One region of the Cupriavidus sp. 22TCCZM01-5 genome, then DNA from elsewhere that is predicted to be linked to it. Evidence: predicted binding sites of a transcription regulator. Region 1 holds the regulator's gene; each other region holds the start of a gene.
The links. The regulator sigma-54, encoded in region 1, starts transcription at its own class of promoters, with help from an activator protein. The targets are predictions, from matches to a motif close to TGGCANGNAANCTGCTTT.
Positions count from the first base shown of each region.

Region 2: the regulator sigma-54 is predicted to act here: its motif matches at 3,705-3,722, upstream of AC3FNH_RS26410 (ATP-NAD kinase family protein).
Region 3: the regulator sigma-54 is predicted to act here: its motif matches at 3,964-3,981, upstream of AC3FNH_RS01985 (pilin).

Region 1 covers NZ_JBYOJR010000001.1:222,553-228,996, reverse strand. The annotation lists gene AC3FNH_RS01185 (KpsF/GutQ family sugar-phosphate isomerase) at 1-953, shown strand, start outside; gene lptC (LPS export ABC transporter periplasmic protein LptC) at 979-1,605, shown strand; gene lptA (lipopolysaccharide transport periplasmic protein LptA) at 1,693-2,334, shown strand; gene lptB (LPS export ABC transporter ATP-binding protein) at 2,364-3,164, shown strand; gene AC3FNH_RS01165 (RNA polymerase factor sigma-54) at 3,265-4,743, shown strand; gene hpf (ribosome hibernation-promoting factor, HPF/YfiA family) at 4,793-5,146, shown strand; gene AC3FNH_RS01155 (PTS sugar transporter subunit IIA) at 5,540-5,995, shown strand; gene hprK (HPr(Ser) kinase/phosphatase) at 6,070-6,444, shown strand, end outside.
Region 2 covers NZ_JBYOJR010000035.1:74,004-80,447, forward strand. The annotation lists gene AC3FNH_RS26395 (IclR family transcriptional regulator) at 1-45, opposite strand, end outside; gene AC3FNH_RS26400 (LLM class flavin-dependent oxidoreductase) at 266-1,279, shown strand; gene AC3FNH_RS26405 (sigma-54-dependent Fis family transcriptional regulator) at 1,569-3,539, shown strand; gene AC3FNH_RS26410 (ATP-NAD kinase family protein) at 3,760-4,821, shown strand; gene AC3FNH_RS26415 (thiamine pyrophosphate-dependent dehydrogenase E1 component subunit alpha) at 4,870-5,874, shown strand; gene AC3FNH_RS26420 (alpha-ketoacid dehydrogenase subunit beta) at 5,921-6,444, shown strand, end outside.
Region 3 covers NZ_JBYOJR010000001.1:393,301-399,744, forward strand. The annotation lists gene AC3FNH_RS01965 (DUF2889 domain-containing protein) at 1-544, shown strand, start outside; gene sucC (ADP-forming succinate--CoA ligase subunit beta) at 632-1,801, shown strand; gene sucD (succinate--CoA ligase subunit alpha) at 1,889-2,770, shown strand; gene AC3FNH_RS01980 (TerC family protein) at 3,040-3,735, shown strand; gene AC3FNH_RS01985 (pilin) at 4,052-4,534, shown strand; gene AC3FNH_RS01990 (PglL family O-oligosaccharyltransferase) at 4,630-6,426, shown strand; gene AC3FNH_RS01995 (hypothetical protein) at 6,436-6,444, opposite strand, start outside.

The DNA.
Region 1 (6,444 bases):
TCCGGCTCGCCCGCAGTACCCTCCAGATTGAAGCCGACGCGGTCGCCGCGCTTTCCGGGCGCCTGACCGCCGACTTCGCGCATGCCGTGCAGCTCGTCCTCCAGTGCAGCGGACGTGTCGTGGTGTCCGGCATCGGCAAGTCCGGCCATATCGGCCGCAAGGTCGCCGCCACGCTGGCCTCCACCGGTACGCCGTCGTTCTTCGTGCATCCGGCCGAAGCCAGCCACGGCGACCTGGGCATGGTCACGCGCGACGATGTGCTGATCGCGTTCTCCAATTCCGGCGAGACCGGCGAGCTGCTGTCGATCATCCCGATCGTCAAGCGCATCGGCGCCCGGCTGATCTCGATCACCGGCAACCCGGAATCGAACCTGGCCAAGCTGGCGGACGTGCATCTCGACGCCGGCGTGGAACAGGAGGCCTGCCCGCTGAACCTGGCGCCGACGGCGAGCACGACCGCGGCGCTGGCGCTTGGCGATGCGCTGGCGGTGGCGGTACTCGATGCGCGCGGCTTCGGCGAGGAAGACTTCGCCCGCTCGCACCCCGGCGGCGCGCTTGGCCGCAAGCTGCTGACCCACGTGCGCGATGTCATGCGAACCGGCAATGCCGTGCCTGAAGTCCGCGAGAACACGCCGCTGGCCCAGGCACTGATGGAGATCACGCGCAAGGGCATGGCCATGACCGCGGTGGTCGACCCGGACGGCGTTGCCATCGGCGTGTTCACCGACGGCGACCTGCGCCGCCTGCTGGAAACCCCGCGCGACTGGAAGACCGTGCCGATCGGCGAGGTGATGCACCGCAACCCGCGCGTGGTCCATGAAGACCAGCTCGCCGTCGAAGCCGTGCAGGTCATGGAAGCCAACCGCATCAACCAGTTGCTGGTGGTCGACCATGACGGGCGCCTGGTGGGCGCGCTGCACATCCACGACCTGACCCGGGCCAAGGTCATCTGAACCCCGGCGCGCACGCAACGACACCATGCAGGCTCTCCTGTCTTCCCTCACCGGGATCGTCTTGCGGCTGCTGCCGCTGCTGCTGATGGCAGTGGTGGCCGGCAGCACGTTCTGGCTGGTGCAGATCAATACGCAGCAGGAAGGCACCAAGGTGCCGACCGTACGCAAGCACGAGCCCGACTACTACATGGAGCGCTTCTCGGCCACCGAGCTCGCGCAGGACGGCAGCACCAAGATGCGCTTCACCGGCGACAAGATGGTCCACTTCGGCGACGATCAGTCCTACGAAGTGACCCGTCCCGCCATGCGCGCCTACCAGCCTGACCGCCCGCCGGTGAGCGTGCGCGCCGATCGCGGCAACATGAATGCCGAAGGCTCGGTCATCGACCTGTACGGCAACGGCTTCGTCGAGCGGCAACAAGGCGCCGACGCAGCCAAGGACCCGCTGATGACGGCCGCCTCGGAGTACTTCCGGGTTCTGGTCAATGACGACATTGTCAAGACCGACAAGGCCGTGAAGCTCACGCGCGGCCCGTCGCTCATGACCGCCAACGGGCTGATCTTCAACAACGTTACCCGCGAAGTACAATTGCTGGGCAACGTACGCGGCACCATCATTACCGGTGCGCCCACCCGGACCCCGGGATCCTGACAACAACAGCCGCCCGCGCACGACGGGGCGGCACCGCGGACCTGAGCACCGCGCCTGAACCTCCGCCTTCCTGCGACCCTTGCCAACATGATTGCTTCCCTGACGACCTTGTCCCGCCGGCGCGCCACCCCGTTGCTGCTGGCCGTGGCGACCACGCTTGCCGTGCTGGCGCCGCTGGGCGCCCATGCCGAACGCGCGGACCGGGACAAGCCGCTGGTCCTGGAAGCCGACAACGCCAGCTACGACGACGTCAAGCAGATCTACACGCTGACGGGCAACGTGATCCTGACCAAGGGCACCATGGTGCTGAAGTCGGACGCGGCCGAGATCCGCACCGATCCCGAGGGCTACCAGTTCGCGGTGGCCACGGCCAAGGCCGGCAAGCAGGCCTATATCCGGCAGAAGCGTGAAGGCGTGGACGAGTACATGGACGGCTGGGGCGATCGCATCGAGTACGACGGCAAGCAGGAAATGTCCAAGCTGATCGGCCACGCCCGCATGGCCCGCCTGCAGGGCGCCAAGCTGGTCGACGAGATCCGTGGCGCGGTGCTGACCTACGACAGCCGCAACGAGTTCTACACAGCTGCCGGCGGCGGTGACAACACCTCGGCCGGCAACCCGTCGGGACGCGTGCGCGCAGTGCTCTCGCCGCGCCAGCAAGCTAGCGGTGCGGCCGCCGCCCCGCCACTCGACCTGAAGCCGGCGCCCGCGCCGTCCAGCAAGCCCTGAATTACGCGCCCGAGCGCACCACCGCCACCATGACCGATACCGCAATGCTCGCCCCCACGTCCGCTTCCGCCGCCAACGACGTCCGTGCCGACAGCAGCACGATGGTCGTGCGCCACCTGAAGAAGCGCTACGGGTCGCGCACGGTGGTGAAGGACGTGTCGCTCGACGTGAAAAGCGGCGAGGTCGTGGGCCTGCTCGGTCCGAACGGCGCGGGCAAGACCACGTCGTTCTACATGATCGTGGGCCTGGTGGCGCTGGACGAGGGCGATATCGTGCTCGACGGCAAGCACATCAGCGGCCTGGCCATCCACGAGCGTGCGCGCATGGGCCTGTCCTACCTGCCGCAGGAAGCTTCGGTGTTCCGCAAGCTCAATGTGGAAGAGAACATCCGCGCGGTGCTGGAGCTCCAGCTCGAAAACGGCAAGGCGCTGCCCAAGGCCGAGATCGACCGCCGCCTCGATACGCTGCTCGACGACCTGCAGATCGCCCACCTGCGCAACAATCCCGCGCTGTCGCTGTCGGGCGGTGAGCGCCGCCGTGTGGAAATCGCGCGCGCGCTGGCATCGTCGCCGCGCTTCATCCTGCTCGACGAGCCATTTGCCGGCGTGGACCCGATCGCGGTCGGCGAGATCCAGCGCATCGTCAGCTTCCTCAAGGCACGCAACATCGGCGTGCTGATCACCGACCACAATGTGCGCGAAACGCTCGGCATCTGCGACCACGCGTATATCATCAGCGAAGGCACCGTACTCGCAGCGGGCCAGCCCGAAGACATCATCGCCAACGAGTCGGTGCGTCGCGTCTATCTGGGCGAGAACTTCCGCATGTGAAGCCGGGGCTGAAACTGTCCCCTTGGCAGAGACGATCATGCAGCATCAGCGATAGCAATTTCCGTTCCAACAACGGGAAGATGCGCATAGAATAGGTCGCATGAAACCGTCGCTACAGCTCCGCCTCTCCCAGCATCTTGCCCTCACGCCGCAATTGCAGCAGTCGATCCGGCTGCTGCAGCTTTCCACGCTGGAACTGCAGCAGGAAGTCGAGCAGGCCCTGACCGAAAACCCGCTGCTCGAGCGCGAGAACGACTGGATCGAAAGCCCGCTGCGCGTGGCTGCGGACGGCTCGGTCAATCTGCAGAGCGCACCGGCACCCGCACCAGCGGAACCGCAGGGCAATGGCGAAGCAAACGCCAACGGCGCGGGCGCAGATGAAGAAGGCTACAGTGACAGCGGTGGCGACGATTACGGCAGCGACTGGAGCCTGGACGATTTCGCGCGGCGCCCGCAGGGCGATGACGACGAGAAGACGCCCATGCAGTTGCGCGATGCCGAGCCCACCCTGCGCGAACACCTGATGGAACAGCTCGCGCCGCTGAAGATCTCTACACGTGACAAGGGGCTCGCGATCTTCCTGATCGAATCGCTCGACGACGACGGCTACCTGAGCGCGTCGCTAGAGGAGATCTGCGCCGAGCTGCCCGAGGAACTCGAATTCGAGGTCGAGGAAGTGCAGGCCATACTCGCGCTGCTGCAAAGCTTCGACCCGCCCGGCGTAGGCGCGCGCAATGCCGCCGAATGCCTGACCCTGCAGCTGCGCCGGCTGCAGCACCCGCAGCGCGAGCTGGCATTGTCGATCGTCAACCATCACCTGGAGCTGCTTGCCGTGCGCGACTACACGCGGTTGAAAAAAGCACTGCAGGTGGACGAAGCGGCGCTCAAGGCCGCCCACGAATTGATCCGCTCGCTCGCGCCATATCCGGGCCACGCGTACAGCCGCCCCGAAGCCGACTTCGTGGTGCCGGACGTGTTCGTGCGCAAGGGTGGCGGCGGATGGATCGCGCAGCTCAACCCGGACGTGATGCCGCGCCTGCGCATCAACGATATGTATGCGCAGATCCTGCGCGGAGCCAAGGGAGAGTCCGGCGCGGCCGGCCTGCAGCAGAAGCTGCAGGAAGCGCGCTGGCTGATCAAGAATATCCAGCAAAGGTTCGACACGATCCTGCGAGTTTCGCAGGCAATTGTCGAACGTCAGAAGAACTTTTTCACGCATGGCGAAATCGCGATGCGCCCCTTGGTTTTGCGGGAGATTGCCGATACACTGGGATTACACGAGTCAACCATATCCCGGGTGACGACTAATAAATACATGGCAACGCCAATGGGTACTTTCGAACTGAAGTACTTTTTCGGCAGCCACGTGTCCACCGAAACCGGTGGCGCGGCTTCATCAACGGCCATCCGCGCCTTGATCAAGCAACTTATAGGAGCCGAAGACCCGAGGAGTCCTCTTTCCGACAGCCGAATTGCCGAATTGCTGGGTGAACAAGGCTTCGTCGTCGCGCGCCGTACCGTCGCCAAGTATCGCGAAGCCCTGAAGATCCCTGCTGTCAATCTCCGCAAGACTTTGTAGCCGAGTTGCACCGCCTGCCTGGTGCAGCTCTTTCAGAAGGAGAAGCGCTATGAACTTCAAGATCAGTGGACACCACCTGGACATCACGCCCCCTCTGCGTGAGTACGTGGAAACGAAGCTGGAGCGTATCGTCAGGCATTTCGATCAAGTCATTGGCGTCAGCGTGCTACTCTCAGTCGACAATCACAAGGAAAAGGACAGGCGGCAGTACGCGGAAATCAATCTGCACCTCCGGGGCAAGGACATCTTTGTCGAAGCCCACCACGAAGACCTGTATGCGGCCATCGACGCACTCGTCGACAAGCTGGACCGCCAGGTGATTCGCTACAAGGACCGCGTGCAAGGCCACGACCGCGAAGCGGTCAAGTACCAGATGGCCGAGTCACAATTACAGCAGCAATGATCATGCCTGCCAGTCGTTAGGCTGGCCCTTAGAAAGGGACTGATAAAAGCAAGCCGCGCCATGTAGCGCGGCTTTTTTGCATCCGCGGCCCCAGCCTTGCCCGGGCCGCCGGCACAAGTGTTCGCAACTGGCGCCGCACGGTGTATGCTCTCCAAGACATAGCCGGTGGCGACTCCGGTGCGCCCGCCTGACCCTGGTGCGGCGGCACCAGCACGGGCCGGGACCTACAGGGACCGGCGCTGCATTGCACAAGAACAGGGGAGACGCTGCTCTATAATGGCCGAACTAATGGCCGAACGCCTGGCAAACCATGGCCTCGCCGCAATCCGGCCCTGCTTCGTTTCCGGGCTGAGCAGTCCGATCTGCCTGCTAACTGAAATCCTCGCATCGCCCATGAATCGTTTGGCCAAACTGCTGCCACCCGGCAACATCAATCTCGACGTCAGCGTCACCAGCAAGAAGCGTGTCTTCGAGCAAGCCGGGCTCCTGTTCGAGAACAATCATGGCGTGGCGCGGGCGACCGTGACCGACAACCTGTTCGCGCGCGAGTCGCTGGGTTCAACCGGCCTGGGCGCGGGCGTGGCCATTCCGCATGGACGCATCAAGGGTCTGAAGCAACCGCTGGCTGCCTTCATGCGGCTGGCGGAGCCGATTCCGTTCGAATCGCCGGACGGCAAGCCGGTCTCGCTGCTGATCTTCTTGCTGGTGCCGGAACAGGCCACGCAGCAGCACCTCGAAATCCTTTCCGAAATTGCCCAGCTGCTATCGGATCGCGACATGCGCGAAGGCCTGGCAACGCTGGCCACGCCGGACGCGGTTCACGAACTCCTGACGCAGTGGCATCCCTGATCCTCCCCCTGGGCTGGCAACAGACCGGACAACCGTAAAGTCCGGCACGGTCCCCGCTCCGAAAGTCATACCGCATGGAACTCACCGGCGTCACCTCCCAGTCGATCTTCGACGACAACGCAGCCGACATCAAACTCTCGTGGGTGGCTGGCCTGGAGGGTGCGGATCGCGCCTTCGACGTGGAGTTTGCCCGCGAGGCTACCTCGGCCGCGGACCTGGTTGGCCACCTGAACCTGATCCACCCGAACCGGATCCAGGTGCTGGGCAAGCCCGAGATCACCTATTACCAGCGCCTGGACGACGAGACCCGCAAGCGCCAGATGGGCGAGCTGATCCTGCTCGAGCCGCCGTTCCTGGTGGTGGCCGACGGCATGGAACCGCCGCCGGACCTGGAGCTGCGCTGCACGCGCTCGTCCACGCCGCTGTTCACCACGCCGGTCTCCTCGGCG
Region 2 (6,444 bases), on a different contig from region 1:
GTGGGTCAGCAAGGCCAGCGCGCCGTCCAGTGTCTTGAGTGTCATACCGATTTCCTGCTTCGCATGGGGCAGCATGGTACGGGACAAGCAGCGCTGCGCTCAATCCTTCCCGGCCCGAAAGCGCCGCGCCGATAACCACGCCGCCGGTAAGGCCGCGTGGCGGCCGCCAGCACGATTGCCGGGGGCTAACTAAGATAGCGGACGTTTTCGATTCCCCCGCGCCGCGGCCGGCCACTGTGCCCGCCGCCGCGCCAAGGCAGCTCCCATGACGACTCCGATCCCGTATTCCGTCCTCGACCTGGCCCCCATTGCCGAAGGCAGCGACGCCGGCCAGGCCATGCGCAATGCGCTCGACCTCGCGCAGCACGCCGAGCGCCTGGGCTACCGCCGCTTCTGGCTGGCCGAGCACCACAATATGCCCGGCATCGCCAGCGCCGCGACCGCCGTGCTGATCGGCTACGTGGCCAACGGCACGCGCACGATCCGCGTGGGCTCGGGCGGCGTCATGCTGCCCAATCATTCGCCGCTGGTGGTGGCCGAGCAGTTCGGCACGCTGGCCTCGCTCTATCCGGGCCGGATCGACCTGGGCCTGGGCCGCGCGCCCGGCACCGACCAGGCCACGGCGCGCGCGCTGCGCCGGCAACTGTCGCACGACACGGCCGATACGTTTCCGCAGGACGTGGAAGAACTGCAGGCCTATTTCGATGACGTGCGCCCCGGCCAGCGCCTGCGCGCCGTGCCCGGCGCGGGCCTGAAGGTGCCGCTGTGGCTGCTCGGCTCGAGCCTGTTCAGCGCGCAGCTGTCGGCGGCGATGGGCCTGCCGTTCGCGTTCGCCTCGCATTTCGCGCCGGGCTTCATGCGCCAGGCCGTGGACCTGTACCGGCGCACCTTCCGGCCATCCGCGCAGCTGGAGCGGCCCTACGTGATGCTCGGCCTCAATGTGTTCGCGGCCGAGACCGGCGACGAGGCGCGGCGCCTGTTCAGTTCCTTGCAGCAGCAGTTCCTGGCGCTGGTGCGCGGCACGCCGGGGCAGTTGCGCGCGCCCGTGGACGATATCGAGGCGCTGTGGACCGAGAGCGAGGCGGATCATATCCGCCGCTCGCTCGCCTGTTCCGTGGTGGGGGATCCGGACGCGGTGCGCGCCGGCATGCAGCGCTTTGTCGATGACCTGCGCCCGGATGAGCTGATGCTGACGGGCCAGGTCTTCGACCACGCCGCGCGCCTGCGCTCGTTCGAGATCGCCGCCGACGCGGCGCGCGCGCTGACGACGGCGGTCTGAAGGGGGCGCCCTCGACGGATATCAGGCGTTTGCGAGCCGGAACGCCGCGAGCGCCTCGATCATGCGCTGGCCCTGTTCGCCCCGCGCGGCTTGGCTGAGAAGGTCCTGTCCCCCGGCACTGGAATGCCGTCTGGTGCACATATTTGCCGCGACGATGACGCCGGTTTGCACCGCCCCGACCGTGTCGGATACAGTAGCCGGCACAGGGTCGCGCAATGACGCGCCCGGCTCGCCAGTTCGCCAATGTGCCGCCCGCGGCGCACGCCGCGAAGTCGACAAGGAGACAGCGATGGACCTGCGGCAACGCGAGCACATCGAGACGGTAGTCCACACGACCAGCTACCTGCCCCCGCCCGCCCTCCCCGCGGACCGGCCCACGCACGATGCCGTGATCCAGAACTCCTGGCGGCGCTGCGTGCACCAGTACGGGCTGGATCCGTCGCGCATGCAGGAAGCCCGCATCGTGCCGCAGTCGCGGCTGCGCGAACACCAGCAGCGCATCGATGACTTCGCCCGCATTGCGCGCCACGGGCTGGAGAGCCTCTATGCCCAGGTCGCGGGCCTCGGCTACGTGGTGCTGCTGACCGATGCGCAGGGCGTGACCGTCGACTACATCGGCGATGCGCGCACCGATGCCGACCTGCGCCATGCCGGCCTGTACCTTGGCGCGGAATGGAGCGAGCGCGGCGCAGGGACCTGCGCGGTCGGTACGGCACTGGTCACCGGCGAAGCCCTGACCGTGCACCAGGCCGATCATTTCGACGCCACCCACATTCCGCTCACCTGCACCGCCGCGCCGCTGTTCGATACGCACGGCAACCTGCACGCGATCCTCGACATCTCCGCGCTGACTTCCCCGCATGCCAAGGACAGCCAGGGGCTGGCGCTGCAACTGGTGCGCATCTACGCGGCGCATATCGAGAACGCCAATTTCCTGCGCGCGCATCACCGCGACTGGATCCTCAAGCTCAACGTCGCGCCGGAGTTCGTCGATGTCAATCCGGAGTACCTGCTCGCGCTGGACGACGGCGGCCGCATCGTCGGGCACAACCACCGCGCGCGGCGGATGCTGGAAGGCGAGCTGGCCGCCGGCACGGTGCTGGGCCAGTCGTTCGAGACGCTGTTCAACGCGCGGCTCGAAGACCTGGGCCGCTTTGTCTATTCCCGCCCGAGCGAACAGCGCCTGGTCGCGCTGAACCGCAGCGGCGGCCTGCTATACCTGAGCGTGATGCCGCCCGCCTTGCGCTGGCAGGCCAGTGCCGCGCAGGAACGGCCAGCGCAGCTGCCGGAGCCGCTGGCGGCACTGTGCGGCGGCGATTCCGCGCTGCAGCAGCAACTGCAGCGCGCGGCGCGCCTGGTCGATTCGCCGATTAACCTGCTGATCAACGGCGAGACCGGCAGCGGCAAAGAGTACCTGGCCAAGGCCCTGCACCAGGCCAGCGCGCGCCGCGGGCAGCCGTTCGTGGCGGTGAACTGCGCGGCGATTCCCGAAACGCTGATCGAGAGCGAGCTGTTCGGCCACCTGCCCAACAGTTTTTCCGGCGCCGGGCCGCGCGGCAAGCGCGGACTGATCCAGGAAGCCGATGGCGGCACGCTGTTCCTCGACGAGATCGGCGACATGCCGCGCGAACTGCAGTCGCGGCTGCTGCGCGTGCTGGCCGAGGGCGAGGTGCTGCCGATCGGCGCGGCGCGCCCGGTGCCGGTCCGGCTGCGCGTGATTTCCGCGACCCATCACCGGCTGGAGGACCTGGTCGCGCAAGGTCGCTTCCGCGAGGACCTGTTCTACCGGCTCAACGGCGCGCGCTTTGCGCTGCCGCCGCTGCGCGAGCGCACGGACCTCGAATGGCTCGTACAGAAGATGCTGGACGATGGCGGCCAGCGCGGCATCACGCTGTCGCCGCAGGCGCGCGATCGGCTCTGCCACCACCGCTGGCCCGGCAACCTGCGCGAGTTGCGCAACGTGCTGGAGTACGCGCGTGCCGTCTGCACGGGTGGCTACATCGAAGCCCACGACTTGCCCGACGGACTCGGTGCTACCACGACCGCATCCGCCATGCCGGCGTTGCCTGCCACGCAGGACGACGCGCGCCAGTTGCCGCCCGAGGGCATGCTGCTGATGCAGTACCTGCGCGCGTCGGGCTGGAACCTGAGCGCGGTGGCGCGGCAGATCGGCATCAGCCGCATGACGCTGTACCGGCGCATGGAGCGCTTCGGCATCCAGTCGCCCAACCGCCGCGACGGCGACCCGCCGACGCCGTAGCGCTGCCACCGATACGGTTGTCCAGCGCTGTACACCTGCGCTGTGACACCTGTCACACCGTGAACGCCGCCGGCACCGCCCGCGCGGCGGCCTGAGCCGCGTTTCCTGCGGGTTATCCCGCAATTTCCCCCGTCTCTGCCTCACTGCAGCCCTGCCGGCGCGTGCTGGCACAGCCATTGCAATCTGCCTGTCACCACAACGACAACACAGGAGACAGGCCATGGGGCAAGCACGGTCCGCCGGTGCGCCGCTGGTCGGCATCATCGCCAACCCGGTTTCGGCGCGCGACATCCGCCGCGTGATTGCCAACGCGAACAGCCTGCAACTGGCGGACCGTGTCAACATCGTGCTGCGCCTGCTGGCCGCGCTGTCAGCCTGCGGCGTCGACCGCGTCATGATGATGCCGGACCGCGAAGGCCTGCGCGTCATGCTCGAGCGCCACCTGACCCGGCATCAGGGGCCGGACGCCGGGCTGCCGGCGGTGGAGTACATCGGCATGCCCGTCACCGCGCGCGTCGACGATACCCTGAACGCGGCGCGCCATATGGCCGATGCCGGCGTGGCCGTGATCATCGTGCTCGGCGGCGACGGCACGCACCGTGCCGTGGTGCGCGAATGCGGCGGAGTGCCGATCGCCGGGCTGTCTACCGGCACCAACAATGCCTACCCGGAAATGCGCGAGCCGACCATCACGGGGCTGGCGGCGGGGCTGTACGCCACCGGCCAGATTCCTGACAGGCAGGCACTCGCATCAAACAAGCGGCTCGACATCGTCATCCGCGATGCCGATGGTGGCTTCCGGCGCGATATCGCGCTGGTCGACGCGGTGATTGCCCGCGAGCATTTCATCGGCGCACGGGCGCTGTGGAAGGCCGACACGCTGGCCGCCGTGTACGTGGCGTTCGCCGATCCGCAGGCCATTGGCCTGTCCGCCATCGCCGGCCTGCTGGAACCGCTGGGCCGGCGCGAGCCCGGCGGCCTCGCGATCGAGCTGGCCGCGCCGGGGCAGGGCGAGTTCGAGCTGCGCGCGCCGATTGCCCCCGGCCTGCTGTGCCAGGTATCCGTGGCCGGCTGGCAGCACCTGGAACATGCCCGGCCGCATCGCGTGCGCCAGCGCGCGGGCATCGTCGCGCTCGATGGCGAGCGCGAGCTGGCCTTCGGCCCCCACGACGAAGTCACCATCACCCTGCATGAACACGCCTTCCGCAGCATCGACGTGGCGGCATGCATGCGCTACGCCGCGCGCGAGCGGCTGATGCGCAGCGCAGCCGTCACGCATTGAGCAAGCACGTATCAAGCAAGCCGTACCACCCCAACCAAGGAGACAACCATGAGCGCCAGTGCCATGCAAACCGGCCCCAGCGGGCTGCCACTCGACAAGGAGACGCTGCTGACGGTGTATCGCAAGATGCGCACCATCCGCGAATTCGAAGAACGCCTGCACGTGGACTTCGGCCGCGGCGACATTCCGGGCTTCGTGCACCTCTACGCGGGCGAGGAAGCCGCCGGTGTCGGCATCCTGCACCACCTGAACGACGGCGACCGCATCGCCAGCACGCACCGCGGCCACGGCCACTGCATCGCCAAGGGGGTTGACCCGGTGGCAATGATGAAGGAGATCTACGGCAAGAAGGGCGGCTCGTGCAACGGCAAGGGCGGCTCCATGCATATCGCCGATCTGTCCAAGGGCATGATGGGCGCCAACGGCATCCTGGGCGCGGGCGCGCCGCTGATCTGCGGCGCCGCGCTGGCGGCCAAGTTCCGCGGCAAGGGCGAGGTCGGCATTACCTTCAGCGGCGATGGCGCGTCCAACCAGGGCACCTTCCTCGAAAGCCTGAACCTGGCCGCCGTGTGGAACCTGCCGGTGATCTTCGTGATCGAGAACAACGGCTACGCGGAGTCGACCTCGCGCGATTACGGCACCGCGGTGGACAGCTACGTGGATCGCGCGGCCGGCTTCGGCATTCCCGGCGTGACGGTGGACGGCACCGACTTCTTCGCCGTGCACGAGGCCGCCGGCGAAGTCATCCGCCGGGCGCGCGAAGGCGGCGGTCCGGCGCTGCTGGAATGCAAGATGGTCCGCTTCTACGGCCACTTCGAAGGCGATGCGCAGACCTATCGCGCGGCGGGCGAACTTGATGACATCCGCGCCAACAAGGACTGCCTGAAGCTGTTCTCGCGCACCGTGACGCAGGCTGGCGTCATCATGCGCGAGGAACTCGACACGATCGACCGGGAAGTCGCCGCGCTGATCGAGCACGCCGTGCAGGAAGCCAAGGCCGCGCCGCTGCCGGGGCCGGAAGACCTGCTGACGGATGTCTACGTGAGCTACTGAATCGCTGCCAACCCGACACAGCTACCCAATCATCAGGAGACAGAACATGGCTCGCAAACTGAGCATCAAGCTGGCGATCAACGAGGCGATCGACCAGGAAATGACGCGTGACCCCAGTGTGATCATGCTGGGCGAGGATATTGTCGGCGGCGCCGGCGCGGACGGCGAGAAGGACGCCTGGGGCGGCGTGCTGGGCGTGACCAAGGGCCTGTACGCCAAGCATGGCGACCGGCTGCTCGATACACCGCTGTCCGAATCGGCCTACGTGGGGGCGGCCATTGGCGCGGCGGCCTGCGGCATGCGGCCCATCGCCGAGCTGATGTTCATCGACTTCATGGGCGTGTGCTTCGACCAGATCTTCAACCAGGCCGCCAAGTTCCGCTACATGTTTGGCGGCAAGGCCGAGACACCGGTGGTGATCCGCGCCATGGTCGGTGCGGGCTTCCGCGCGGCCGCGCAGCACAGCCAGATGCTGACGCCGCTGTTCACGCATATCCCGGGCCTCAAGGTGGTGTGCCCGTCCACGCCGTATGACACCAAGGGGCTGCTGATCCAGGCCATCCGCGACAA
Region 3 (6,444 bases), 170 kb from region 1:
CCTGGCGGGTGGCCGCGTCCGTCCGGTCGGCCAGCCACTGCACGATCTGTGGCTGCGCGTGACGATCGACGAGCAACTGACCGTGCTGGACGCGGAAGCCTGCTCCGATTGGGTGCCCTATCCGACGCATTGTGACCAGATTGGTCCGGCTTACCGCAAGCTGATCGGGCTGAACCTGCGCAAGGGCTTCCGCAAGGCGGTACGCGAGCGCCTGTCCGGTATCGAGGGTTGCTCGCACCTTACCGAAGCGGCCGGCGTGCTGCCGAGCGCCGCGATCCAGGCATTTGCCGGAGAAGTCATCAGCATTCGCGATGGCGCCGACGATGATCCCAATCCCGAACCTCCTTACCAGTTGAACGGCTGCCACGCGCTGCGCTTCGACGGCGAGGTGGTCCGGGAGTTTTACCCCCGCTGGTATGGTCACCAGCCGAAGCCCAAGGTTCGGGCCGAGGCGGAGCAGGCCGCTGCGAACACGCCTCAGGCGCAAGCGGCAGCCGGCAACGGCAATGTTCCGTACGACCGGCCAACCGGCACTTCCGGCTGATCCTCAGGATCGGCCACGGACGAGAGAGTTCGTCTTCTTTCAGATTCTTCCCTTCTACCTTTTACGCCTACCCGAAAGGAAACACGCATGAATATCCATGAGTACCAAGGCAAGGAAATCCTGCGCAAATACAATGTGCCGGTTCCGCGCGGCATCCCCGCGTTCTCGGTTGCCGAGGCCCTGAAGGCCGCAGAAGAGCTTGGCGGCCCGGTTTGGGTGGTCAAGGCGCAGATTCATGCGGGTGGCCGCGGCAAGGGCGGCGGCGTGAAGGTTGCCAAGAGCATCGACGACGTCAAGACCTACGCCACCAACATCCTGGGCATGCAGCTGGTCACGCACCAGACCGGTCCGGAGGGCAAGAAGGTCAACCGCCTGCTGATCGAAGAAGGCGCCGACATCAAGAAGGAACTGTACGTTTCGCTGGTGGTGGACCGCGTTTCGCAGAAGATCGCCCTGATGGCATCGAGCGAAGGCGGCATGGACATCGAGGAAGTCGCTGCCCACAGCCCGGAAAAGATCCACACGCTGATCATCGAGCCGTCGACCGGCCTGACCGACGCTGACGCCGACGACATCGCGCGCAAGATCGGCATTCCCGACGCGAGCATTGCGCAAGCCCGCCAGGCCCTGCAAGGCCTGTACAAGGCGTTCTACGACACCGACGCTTCGCTGGCGGAAATCAACCCGCTGATCCTGACCGGCGAAGGCAAGGTCATCGCGCTGGACGCCAAGTTCAACTTCGACTCGAACGCGCTGTTCCGTCATCCGGAAATCGTCGCCTACCGCGACCTGGATGAAGAAGACGCCAACGAAATCGAAGCCTCGAAGTTCGACCTGGCCTACATCTCGCTGGACGGCAACATCGGCTGCCTGGTGAACGGCGCCGGCCTGGCCATGGCCACCATGGACACCATCAAGCTGTTCGGCGGCGAGCCGGCCAACTTCCTCGACGTGGGCGGCGGTGCCACCACCGAGAAGGTGACCGAAGCCTTCAAGCTGATGCTGAAGAACCCGAACGTGCAGGCCATCCTGGTCAACATCTTCGGCGGCATCATGCGCTGCGACGTGATCGCCGAAGGCGTGATCTCCGCTTCCAAGGCCGTGCACCTGACGGTGCCGCTGGTCGTGCGCATGAAGGGCACCAACGAAGAACTGGGCCGCAAGATGCTGGCTGACTCGGGCCTGCCGATCATCTCGGCGGACACGATGGAAGAAGCCGCCCAGAAGGTCGTGGCCGCTGCCGCCGGCAAGAAGTAAGCCGGGCGCCGTTACCAATACAAGCGAACTTGGGCAGCGCGCGTGGCTCCGTGCCCGCGCTGCCAGAGTCAAGCAAAGGACTAAAGCATGTCGATTCTGATCAACAAAGACACCAAGGTCATCACCCAGGGCATCACCGGCAAGACCGGCCAGTTCCACACCCGTGGCTGCCGCGACTACGCCAATGGCAAGAACTGCTTCGTCGCAGGCGTGAACCCGAAGAAGGCCGGCGAAGACTTCGAAGGCATTCCCATCTACGCCAGCGTGAAGGATGCCAAGGCCCAGACCGGCGCCACCGTTTCCGTCATCTACGTGCCGCCCGCAGGCGCCGCTGCCGCCATCTGGGAGGCCGTTGACGCCGACCTGGACCTGGTGGTCTGCATCACCGAAGGCATCCCCGTGCGCGACATGATGGAAGTCAAGGACCGCATGCGCCGCGAAAACAAGAAGACCCTGCTGCTGGGACCGAACTGCCCGGGCCTGATCACGCCGGACGAAATCAAGATCGGCATCATGCCGGGTCACATCCACCGCAAGGGCCGCATCGGCGTGGTGTCGCGCTCGGGCACGCTGACGTACGAAGCCGTGGGCCAGCTGACCGCGCTGGGCCTGGGCCAGTCGTCGGCTGTCGGTATTGGTGGCGACCCCATCAACGGCCTGAAGCACATCGACGTCATGAAGATGTTCAACGACGATCCGGAAACGGACGCCGTGGTCATGATCGGCGAGATCGGCGGTCCGGACGAAGCCAATGCGGCCAACTGGATCAAGGACAACATGAAGAAGCCGGTGGTTGGCTTCATCGCTGGCGTGACCGCGCCTCCGGGCAAGCGCATGGGCCACGCCGGCGCGCTGATCTCGGGCGGTGCCGACACCGCCCAGGCCAAGCTGGAAATCATGGAAGCCTGCGGTATCAAGGTCACCAAGAACCCGTCCGAGATGGGCCGCCTGCTGAAGGCAATGCTGTAAGCAACACACCCGTGTCCTGTGCGTCATCAGGCGCGCAGGGCCCGTGTTGAACCGCTCCGGCCCGGCCGGAGCGGATTTGCCCCTGCCATGTGCGGGGGCAATGTCATTGTGGCGAAGCGCTTCCTAGGGTATCTCCCGAGTGAATTGCCCGTGATTTGAAACCGAATCGAAAGGTTCGCGCGATATACATGTCTGTTTCCACAGACAACCGAAACTGCCGCAACCGGGCGGGGTCGGACATATAGATAGAAACCTCGAGGAGCCTTGCCGTGGAACTGCTGTCTTCCACCACGTTCTGGATTGCGTTGGGATCGATCATCCTGACCAACATCGTCCTGTCCGGCGACAACGCGGTGGTCATCGCGCTCGCCTCGCGCAACCTGCCGCCCGCGCAGCAGAAGAAGGCCATCTTCTGGGGCAGCGCCGCCGCCATCATCATGCGGGTGGTGCTGACCGTGGCAGCCGTCAAGCTGCTGAGCCTGCCGTACCTGAAGATCATCGGTGCCGTGCTGCTGGTCTACATCGGCGTGCAGTTGCTCAACGGCGACGACGACGAGGAAGGCCACGATGCCAAGGACAATATCTGGGCGGCCATCCGCACCATCCTGATCGCCGACCTGGTGATGTCGCTGGACAACGTGGTGGCCGTGGCCGCCGCGGCGCAGAAGGGTCCCGAGGGCAGCCAGCTGATGCTGCTGATTCTGGGCCTGGGCCTGTCGATTCCGCTGATCGTGTTCGGCAGCACGCTGCTGCTCAAGGTCATGGAACGCTTCCCGATCATCATCGTGCTGGGCGCTGCGCTGCTGGGCTACCTGGCGGGTGAAATGCTGGTGAGCGATCCGGTGGACGCCGCGTGGTTTGAAGTCAATGTGCCGCATGCCCACCTGGTGTTCGGCATTGCCGGGGCGATCCTGGTGGTGGTGGTCGGCAAGATGATGAGCCGCCGCGCTGCGCAGACGGCCTGACGGAGCGTTTTCAACGCCTCATAGTGAAGGGCAGCCCGGGTGGCTGCCCTTTCTGTTGATGGTGGACGGCAGATGCGGAGCTAACTCATGTGAGTTATCGCACATTTTGTCGGTATGGCAGGAGACATTGGCAGAGAACTGACAATTTTTGGCGATAGAGGCATTGAGGCGCGATTGCGGGGTGACGAAATTTGTCGCTTCTCCCCCTGATCGTGGGGTATCACCCCCTGGCACGGTCTCTGCTCTATCCTCCCCGCACTTCACAAATCGAAGACGTGCAGTGCATCAACCTAAAATCTCTTCGAGGGGTCATCTCATGCAACGGGTACAACAAATGAAGAAGCTGGGCCGTCGGGTTCAGAAGGGCTTTACGCTGATCGAACTGATGATCGTGGTCGCGATCATTGGTATTCTGGCGGCGATTGCAATTCCGCAGTATGCGGATTACACCCAGCGCTCAAAGGTTTCAGGCGCTCTAGCTGGCATTTCTGCTACTAAGACTGCGACGGCAATGTGTATTCAGACTACGGGCACTCTTACAGGCTGCAGCTCTGGCGTTGGCGATATTCCGGCAGCTATTGCAGTTGGCAATAATGCGGCCACCATTGCGTACGTGGATGGTCTCAGCGTCACGGATGGAGTGATTACGCTGACGACCACGGGCCAGACTTCAGCACCCGCTAATATGGTGCTTACTCTGACCCCGAATCCCGCCGGTGGCGCTGTTACTTGGACGATGGCGGGCACTGGTTGCGCCGTAACGACGCCTGGTCGTGGCATTAACTGCGTGGTGAACTGATTTAAGTTTTCCTCTGTAAGGAAAAAGCGCCTTCGGGCGCTTTTTCTTTGCCCACCGGTCAAGCTATCATGCGCCTTTTCCCAACAAGGCGCCGCATGCCGCAGTCCAGGACCGCCATACCGGCGCTCTTAGTTGTCCTATCGATTGCTTTCCCCCTGCTGGTTTCCAGGCATACCTTGCCGCTGGCTACCTTCTACGGCGAATGGGCAGCCGCAGCCTGGTTTCTTCTGCTCGCTGGCGCGCTCGCGGCATCAACGTTCCAGACCGAGGCGGGAAGTGACGCCAACGTCCCCTGGATCGCATGCCTTTCCGTCTGGTTGCTTGCCCTTGGCACTATTCAAACAGCGTCTGGCTTCAATGACCTGACCAGCAGCCGCTTCGCGACGCAGCTTACGCTGGCGCTCGGCACAGCGATCATGCTGGCGGCGTGCCGTTATCGTGCTTCCGCGTCGCAGGACACTCGCCGTGCCTTCGCAGACGCCCTAGCCGCCGCCTTCCTGCTCGCCGGCCTCCTCGGCACTGTGTCGCAGTGGGTCCAGCTCTTCCATCTGGAATCCCGCAGCTTCGGCCTCGTTTCGGCCTACTTCTACGACGACAACCGCCGCCTCTGGGGCAACCTCAACCAGCCCAACCACCAGGCCACCGTAGAAGGTATGGCATTGGTCGCCACAACATGGCTGGCCTCACGCGGCAAGCTGCGCTTCCAGATGTGGCTGGCGGCCGTGGTGTTGCTGGAAAGCGGGATCGTCCTGTCCGGCTCACGCACCGGCGTCCTGCACGTGGGTCTCGCCGCGCTGTATGCCGTGATCGCCGCGTGGCTTGCGCGTGGGGCGCGTCGCGAGATCGATCCGATGCGCCGGCCGGTTGGCCTTCTGGTCGCGGCGGCCGCCATGGTTGCGGTCCTGCTGGTGCTGCAGCCGACTATCAAGGCAGCAGGCAATGCGTTCGACTGGCGCCTGTTTGACGCCGTTGCGCAGATGCAGGCCGCGGACCAGATGTCCGCGCGCAGTGCCCTGTGGTCCCACGCCTGGGCAATGTTCCGCGCCCACCCCTGGCTCGGCGTAGGCTGGGGCGAGTTCGGATGGGCCCAGTTCCAGCAGTTGCCGCAGGTCGGCGTGAAGGTCGAGATGTCCCTGCATGCGCACAATGCCGTGCTCGACCTGCTGGCCAAGACTGGGATTCTCGGCACCGCGGGTGTGACGCTGGTGCTTGCAGGATGGTTGTGGCGCGTGGTGCGTGTCCGGCTCTTGCAGGCAGGCGACGAGGAACGGGCGCAGACCATAGTCGTTCTCGCGTGGCTGGCCATGCTGTGCGCGCATTCGATGCTCGAGTATCCGCTGCACTACCTGTACTTCTTCTTGCCGTTCTGCTTCATGCTGGGCTGGCTCGAGCCGGGCGGCTTCGGGCGCTGGCACATGCCACGCTGGCTATCGCTGGGATTGCTGGCGGGCTTCGCAGCGGTCAGCGCGATCGTGCTGGCTTCAATGTGGCAGGACTACCGGCGCGCCGAAGCCCGTGAATATGCGTCCCGCGAACGCCGCGCCACGCTGCCGATGCCGGCGTACTGGTTCCGCCAGTACGCGTCGGCCGATGCCGCCGAGCGTGCGGTCATCACGCCTGCCAATGCCGCGGACCTGCTGCCTTCGCATGTCGCCGCGGTGCATCTGCTGCCCACGCCCACGATGATTGCCCGCACGGCATGGCTGATGGCGCTGACTGGCGACAGCGCGCAAGGCCGCGCGTGGCTGGAGCGCTTGCGCTACTACTATCTCGGCGATGAGCCGGCACAGTACGCCGCGCTGGATCAGGCTTGCCGCGAGGTCGCCGACTCGGCGCGGCCACGCGAGTTCTGCCGGTGGATCCGCGAACAGGCGCGGCGTATGCCGGAGTAGGGTGGTCGATCAGTACGG